DNA from 2 places in the Clostridium sp. LXY-7 genome. Region 2 is predicted to be linked to the other one. Evidence: a T-box and tRNA genes for the amino acid it is inferred to sense, from the RefSeq annotation. Region 2 holds a T-box; the other holds one or more tRNA genes.
What was found. A T-box is a leader RNA that pairs with one kind of tRNA and senses whether it is charged. The one in region 2 lies ahead of ACI48Q_RS04445 (valine--tRNA ligase), so its partner is inferred to be a tRNA-Val.
Positions count from the first base shown of each region.

Region 1: it encodes a tRNA-Val, which carries the amino acid that the T-box ahead of ACI48Q_RS04445 (valine--tRNA ligase) is inferred to sense. The anticodon was not compared.

Region 1 is NZ_JBLLJL010000010.1:20,846-24,729, forward strand. Features, by position in the region: gene ACI48Q_RS20370 (GMC family oxidoreductase) at 1-1,547, opposite strand, end outside; tRNA gene ACI48Q_RS20375 (tRNA-Val) at 2,115-2,191, opposite strand; gene ACI48Q_RS20380 (transglutaminase-like domain-containing protein) at 2,315-3,019, opposite strand; gene ACI48Q_RS20385 (helix-turn-helix domain-containing protein) at 3,065-3,823, opposite strand.
Region 2 is NZ_JBLLJL010000001.1:941,005-944,888, reverse strand. Features, by position in the region: gene ACI48Q_RS04445 (valine--tRNA ligase) at 1-2,156, opposite strand, end outside; T-box leader at 2,236-2,455, opposite strand; gene ACI48Q_RS04440 (acyl-CoA dehydratase activase-related protein) at 2,520-3,884, opposite strand, start outside.

The sequences.
Region 1 (3,884 bases), on a different contig from region 2:
ATTGTAAATCCGATAAGGTAAGCAGGTGCAGAGGTGTTGCCATCCGCAGTAAACGGAATAATTGAATTATCAGCTACTATTAAATTTTCTACCCCAAATACTTCCCCCTGAAAATTCGTTACACCATCTGCTTCGGAATTTGACATTCTGAGCGTGCTTTCTTCGTGGAAGGTTAAGCTAAGATTTTGCCTAATAAAGGCCTCGAGTCTTATAGAATCATTAATGATGTCCATTGTTGGTGACAGCAATTGATAATTAGGGTCTATATTATTAAGCGCGTTTGCTATATTTTTAATATAAATTGTAAAGGTATCCATTAATAGCCGTAAATCAGCAGGGTCGTCCAAAAATTCCTCATCACCAAGTTCAATTTTTAATGGATCACTGGATTGTATTTCTACAGTTCCTCGACTCTTAGGTTGAATTGGCGATACTCCTACGATCAGGGTATTGTTGGAAAAGAATGGCTCAATTTGTACTGCGCGTAGTGTTGGATCTGACCCAGTTGCCGGATCTGGTAGGAAAGCCCCTGCAATCAAATGAGCATTCGGATCATTTGGAGGCACCGGAGTGTCATTCGGATTAGTTGAAAATACAACCGGAATTATTGAATGGTTTGCCATATGCCTTCCAACATTATTATTATCTTTTACAACATCAATACCTACACATGCAAGCTCATTGGCAGGTCCTATTCCAGAACGCATCAAAAGACTTGGACTCTTGATGCCTGCTGATACGATTATTTTTTTATCTGCAAAAGCTTCACAAGGTTTTCCATTTTCTAAGAATCTTACACTGCAGGCAGTTTTATCGCAAAAGATAATCCTAAGGGCTGTGGCTTTAGTCAAGACCCTTAACTTCCGTCCGTTTACTCCAAAGCCTTCGTCGTCTACTACATCAGGCGTAAGGAACGCTGTTGATGAACTTTCACGCGTTCCATCAGGATGTTGGGTATATTGATTACGTGTAAATGGACCGATAGGCGTGTCGGGATTATTATAATCTAATATTCGCTCAAACCCTGTTGCTTCTTCAATTGCCAATGCAATTTTTTGTGCCATAACAGTTGGGTTAACTGGAGCCTGCCGTACATCAACGCGCCCTTTAAAACCTCTTGCTCCAGGATTATCTGTCATACCGTTATATTTTTCTAACGCTTTAAATCTTTCAATAACTGCCTGAGGTGACCAAAACGGTCCCAAGAGCTCTTCCCATTTACTAATTACAGCATCTGTGGGACGCACCCAAAGTTGACGGTTAACAGAAGATGCCCCTCCAAGGAGCCGTCCTGTTGTCCAGGGAAAGGTTCTATTGTTAAGTTCTTCCTGAGGCACTCCCTGGCCCTGCCAAAAGTATCTAGCAAAAAATAAATTTTGCAATACCGGAGCAAATGTTGAGTTGGAAATAGGCTCATCCGTATCGTCGTCTTCACCTGCTTCAAGCAGTAATACAGAGTTTTTTTTATTATCGGAAAGTATCTTGGCAGCGGTTGCACCAGCAGTTCCGCCGCCTACTATTATATAATTAAATTTGTATTTTCTCACAAAAACATCTCCTTAAATATCGGAAATATCTCCCCTAATATTATATGATTGATTTGTAATTTAAGTTCTAATTCATGACGTAATAGCAACACATTACAGCACATAAAAAACAGATATAAATATAGGGGAGTGATACCCATAAAGGTCCTTTAATCCTTTGCTAGGTATAGATGGATTTTTAAATTTATTACAAACAATATTGAAACATTATCTTTTGGGTTAGACTTCGAGTTTTAACTTTTATTGCAGTTATGAAAATATAAAAGCCTTGAAAATCAAATATTTTCAAGGCTTTTTGCCTAAGGACTACAAAACAGCTATTTTCGGCAAATCGGCGTAGGGATTTGAACTCTCGAAACGAGTTGCCTTTTTCTTATTATACTGAAAAATGAGAACATTGTTATGCTTTATTTGCTGAATCTTTCAAAAACATAGTAATCCGGTTTAGCTCCTCCATAAACGTAGTTACCCACTTTCCATTCTAAAAACAAATATTTTTTTGTCAATACATTATAAAAGGAAAGAAGTCGACTGCAATAGCAATCGACTTCTTTCGACAAAATATTCTGGTGGAGCTAAAGGGATTTGAACCCTCGCCTTCCACGCTGTCATCATGGCACTTTCCCGCTGAGCTATTAACCTCCAGGAATAGTAATGATGTTGTCAGGACCCAGTACTTCCTTGGCGAGAGATGCCTTTCTTAAAAAACTCATGGTTTTTGAGTTTAAATCAGATAATCTTTCAGAGAAATATGCTTAATTTTCATATCATTTTACGTCTCCTCTAATTTTAGACACGTTTTTATTCATAAGCTTTCTACCAACATTCTGATAAAACCATTTCTTTAATGGCGACAATTCCTGACTATGCTTCCTGAAGAATCCATCCGGAGAGTTAAATGTTCCATAATCCTGACTGATTCCCTCCTTTTGTATATAGGTATCATTTTTATTCCAATGGATTTGTGGTTTTTTAAAATCATTGGTTGCTACACCGTATCCACAGAAACTTCCATTACATTCAGAAAACTTTTCTTGGAGTTTGTTTAAATAAGGAACATCAAGTATGAACCCCTCTATATTTAACCAGTTTCCTTCAAAAAAAATCTCCACCCAACTATGGACAATATTTTGGGGAGCAACACTATACATTAAACCTGTCATAGCGCCTTTCTGGAGAGTTTTGTCGATAGTAAACCCGTGAATTCGACATGGGATACCAACAGCTCTAAGCAGAGCCATAAATAAAGTACCTTTAGTATTACACTGCCCATAACCGTCTTCTAAAACTCTACTTGCTTCTATAGTATCGTCAACATTATAGCCAAATTTTATTTCATCCCTAACAAAATTATATATCTCAAGTATCTTTTGAAACTCATCTTTATCTTTCCATTTCCTGTTTTTAACTAACTGCTGTATCTCTTTACTTTCATAATTCAACATAGATGTCGCCTGTAAATACTCTTTCATAATATGACCTCCTTATATCTTGATAATCATATTATACAAATTTATTTATAGACTTACTTTCAAAAATCTGCTATCTGTGATAATATCCCTTGCTGACATACCAGTCATTTTTTTATTGACAAAAGCAAAATGTGATGATGAATTAAATCCCGATGCTATTGCTGCATCTGTAATACTTTCACCATCAAATATCTTTTGGTATACTCTTTGCAGCTTATGAAGAACAATATAGCTTTTCAGTGGAATACCAGTTTCTTCTTTGAAAAGATGTGAAAGCCTGCTTTCTGATATGGACATTGCTTTTGCGATATATTTCACCTGATGAAGTGTCTCATCGCAATCACAGGTATCTATCATTCTTAATAACATCTCTATTCTTTGATCAATTTCAATTGGTGTATAGTTATCGAAATAACTGACAATATTTTTTATTAACACCGAATATTTGTGGCTTTTTCCATAATTAATTGCATTTAATAAATGCATTTGTAATTCGACTGCTCTATCCTCAGGAATAATATAATAGGGATTATCTTTTAGTAAGTATATTCGCATAAATTTCCCTAATTGAGTTGTTGGATCTACTAACATTGTAAAATGAATTAAATTTTCAGAATAAAACTCATGCATTGTATTCACATTGACAGCTATAGCCCGGCAATTTATTCTTTGATCCTCTACGTTAATTATTAGTTTTTCATCAGCGCTAATAAATAGCTGTAACAGCCAATGCTTATGCAAGTCTGATTTTATACTATTTGTTATAGCACCGAAATTTTGTCCACACATAAAAATATCATTCATTTCCTCAACTCCTGTTCAAAAATCAGTCTCAGTAACCTGCATTTTCGAATTTCCGCATCCG
Region 2 (3,884 bases):
TCATCTTCCCATACTGGCCAAGGTGCAATAGTTATTGAATCTGTTTCCTTAGTTATGTGAGTATATATCTCCTCCGTAATATATGGCATTACTGGATGTAGAAGCTTAAGCCCTGTAATTAAAACTTTATTTAATACATTTAAGGTAGTTCCCTTAGCTTCTTCATCATCACTATACAATGCAGGTTTTATAAGTTCTATATACCAATCACAGAATTCTGTCCACATAAAGTCATAAATCTTTTGAAGCGCTATTCCTAATTCAAATTTCTCTATATTATCTGTTACTTCCTTAACTACTGTATTTAATCTAGATAATATCCACTTATCTGCTATTGAATAATTCTTAGAGCCTTTATATTTTTCCATTAATTCCTCATTAAAGTTCATCATAACAAATCTTGAAGCATTCCAAATCTTATTGGCAAAATTTCTTGCTGCTTCAACTCTTGATTCATAGAATCTTATGTCATTTCCCGGTGCATTACCTGTAACTAATGAGAATCTTAGTGCATCTGCTCCATAGTTATCTATAACCTCTAGTGGATCAACTCCGTTATCTAGAGACTTAGACATCTTTCTTCCTTGATCATCCCTAACCATTCCATGAAAAAATACTGTTTCAAATGGTATAGCATCCATGTTATACAAACCTGAGAATATCATTCTTGCAACCCAGAAGAATATTATGTCTCCACCAGTAACTAGTGTACTTGTTGGATAGAAATATTTTAAATCCTCTGTGTTATTAGGCCAACCTAAAGTTGAGAATGGCCATAATGCAGAACTGAACCAAGTATCTAATACATCACTTTCTTGCTCTAGCTTCTCAGAATTACACTTGGTACATTGAGTTGGTACCTCTGTTTGCACTATCATTTCTCCACAGTCCTTACAGTACCAAACTGGAATTCTATGTCCCCACCATAACTGTCTTGAAATACACCAGTCTTGAATATTCTCCATCCAGTTAAAGTAAATTTTTTCAAATCTTTCTGGAATGAATTTAATTTCTTTTTCTCTTACAATTTTAACTGCTGGCTTTGCAAGAGGCTCCATTTTTACGTACCATTGTTTTGAAAGCATTGGCTCAATAGTACAGCTACATCTATCGTGAGTTCCTACGTTATGGCTGTGATTCTTAATTTTTACAAGGTATCCTTGCTCTTCTAAGTCTTTAACCATAAGTTTTCTAGCTTCATATCTATCAAGACCTGAATATTTTCCATATCCCTTAGATATTGTTCCGTTCTCTTCAATTACAACCACTTCTGGAAGGTTGTGTCTCTTACCTACTTGATAGTCATTAGGATCGTGAGCTGGAGTTATCTTAACGCAACCAGTTCCAAATTCCATATCAACATAGTCGTCAGCAACTACTTCTATTTCCCTATCTACCAATGGTAATCTTAGCTTTTTACCTACTAAATGACTATATCTTTCATCCTTAGGATTTACTGCAACCGCTGTATCTCCAAGCAATGTTTCTGGTCTTGTAGTAGCAATCTCAACTACTTCATCACTACCTATTACTGGATAATTAATATGCCAGAAATGTCCATCTTGCTCTTCATATTCAATCTCTGCATCTGAAATAGCTGTCATACATTTTGGACACCAGTTAGTTATTCTATTTCCTTGATATATAAGACCATCATTATAAAGCTTAACAAACACTTCTCTAACAGCCTTGCTTAAATTTTCATCCATAGTGAAGGCTTCTCTAGTAAAATCAGCAGAACATCCCATTTTTTTAAGTTGAGTTCTGATTCTATCCCTGTATTCATCAGTCCATTCCCAAACTTTTTCTAGGAAGGCTTCTCTGCCCATCTCTTTTTTCTTAAGACCTTTGGTAAGTAGAGATTTTTCAACTCTTACTTCTGTAGCAATACTTGCATGATCCTGTCCTGGAAGCCATAGAGTGCTATATCCTTGCATTCTCTTTGTTCTTATAAGCATGTCTTGTAGAGTGTTATCTAAAGCATGACCTAAGTGCAATTGTCCTGTTATATTTGGTGGTGGCATTATTATAGTATATGGTTTCTTATTTTCGTCTACCTTTGGGGTGAAAAATCCATTCTCCTCCCACCACTTATAAAGTCTTTCTTCAAATTCTTTTGGATCATAATTTTTTGCTATATTTTTATTTTCATCCATGTCAATTCCTACCTTTCTATGTAAACATATTTTTGTTTTTTATTTAGATGTATTTTTTCAAAATAAAAAGCGCTATCATCCAAAGGACGACAGCGCGTGGTACCACCTTTATTTCTCGGGAAATATTCCTAAGACTCTCTTAATTTTAACGATGAGAACCACCGTTTTTAGCTACTATAAATTTCGCTAAAAAAGCTCCGAAGCTACCTTCAAAATACTTCCTATAGGAAACCTTTCAGCCGATGAGTTTCCCTCTCTTAATATTCTCTATTTTTACTCCTCTTCATCATAGCATATTTATATTAAACTCTTTGCATATTATTATATACATAATGATGATTTTGTCAATAGCTTTTTAAATTACTAATCATCTGCATTTAAATTAGCTGCTACTTCTTCTAAAGCTATTTTTTCTTCATTATATAAATTTTTATTTGCTACAGAAAGCATAAGCTTTATTCTATTTAGCTGATTAACTTCACTTGCACCTGGATCATAATCAATAGCAACAATATTACTGTCTTTAAATTTCTTCTTTAATGCTTTAATCATACCTTTTCCTGTAACATGGTTAGGTAAGCATGCAAAGGGCTGCATACATATAATATTATTTACTCCACTTTCTATAAGTTCAATCATCTCACCAGTTAAGAACCATCCTTCACCTGATTGATTACAAGTAGATAGTATCTGTTCTGCCAATTTCTCTAAATGTTCTATGGATTGTGGTGGTGAGAATCTATTACTTCTTTCTAGCGCTATTTTCATGGTTCTCCTATAATATTCAATAAAATTAATAGATATCTTACTTACTACTTCCCCTTTTTTTCCACCTAAATAGTTTTTATATTTAGCTAAATTGTTATGAGCACAATATAAGAAGAAATCTATAAGATCTGGTACTACTACTTCTGCACCTTCACTTTCAAGAATATCAATAGCTCCGTTGTTAGCTGTAGGATGAAATTTAACTAAAATCTCTCCTACAATTCCTACCTTAGGTTTAAGGATATTAACTATCTCTAAATTATCAAAATCTTTAACTACTTCTTCCATATTATTTTTTAGTTCTTTAAAATTTCCTTTGGATATCTGTAGCTTAATAATTTCATTCCATTTATTATAAAGTTCATTAGTAGAACCTTTGATTTTTTCATAAGGTCTTACTCTTAGAATACAACGCATAAACAAATCTCCATATAACATGGCCATTAAAGCTTTCTTTACCATATTGAAAGAATATTTAAATCCTGGGTTATCCTCTAATCCTCCTGCATTAATTGATATTACAGGAATATGCTCTAATCCAATATCTTTTAATGCCTTTCTCAGAAATCCTATATAGTTAGTCGCTCTACATCCTCCGCCTGTTTGAGTTATAGCTACAGATGTATTATTAAGATCATATTTACCTGATTTTAGTGCTGTAATAATTTGTCCAATTACTATAATTGATGGATAACAAGCATCATTATTTACATATTTTAGTCCTTCTTCTACTGCTTTTTCATCTACTGCAGGTAAAACTTCTATATTATATCCTGAAGAACTTAATGCAACCTGTAACAACTCAAAATGAATTGGAGACATTTGAGGAGCAATAATAGTATGATTCTTTCTCATTTCTTTAGTAAATATTACTCTTTTTTCACATTTTTCTGCAATTGTTAATTTTACTTTTTTCTTTTCTCTTTGTTCCATAGCAGCTTTTAAAGAACGTATTCTTAT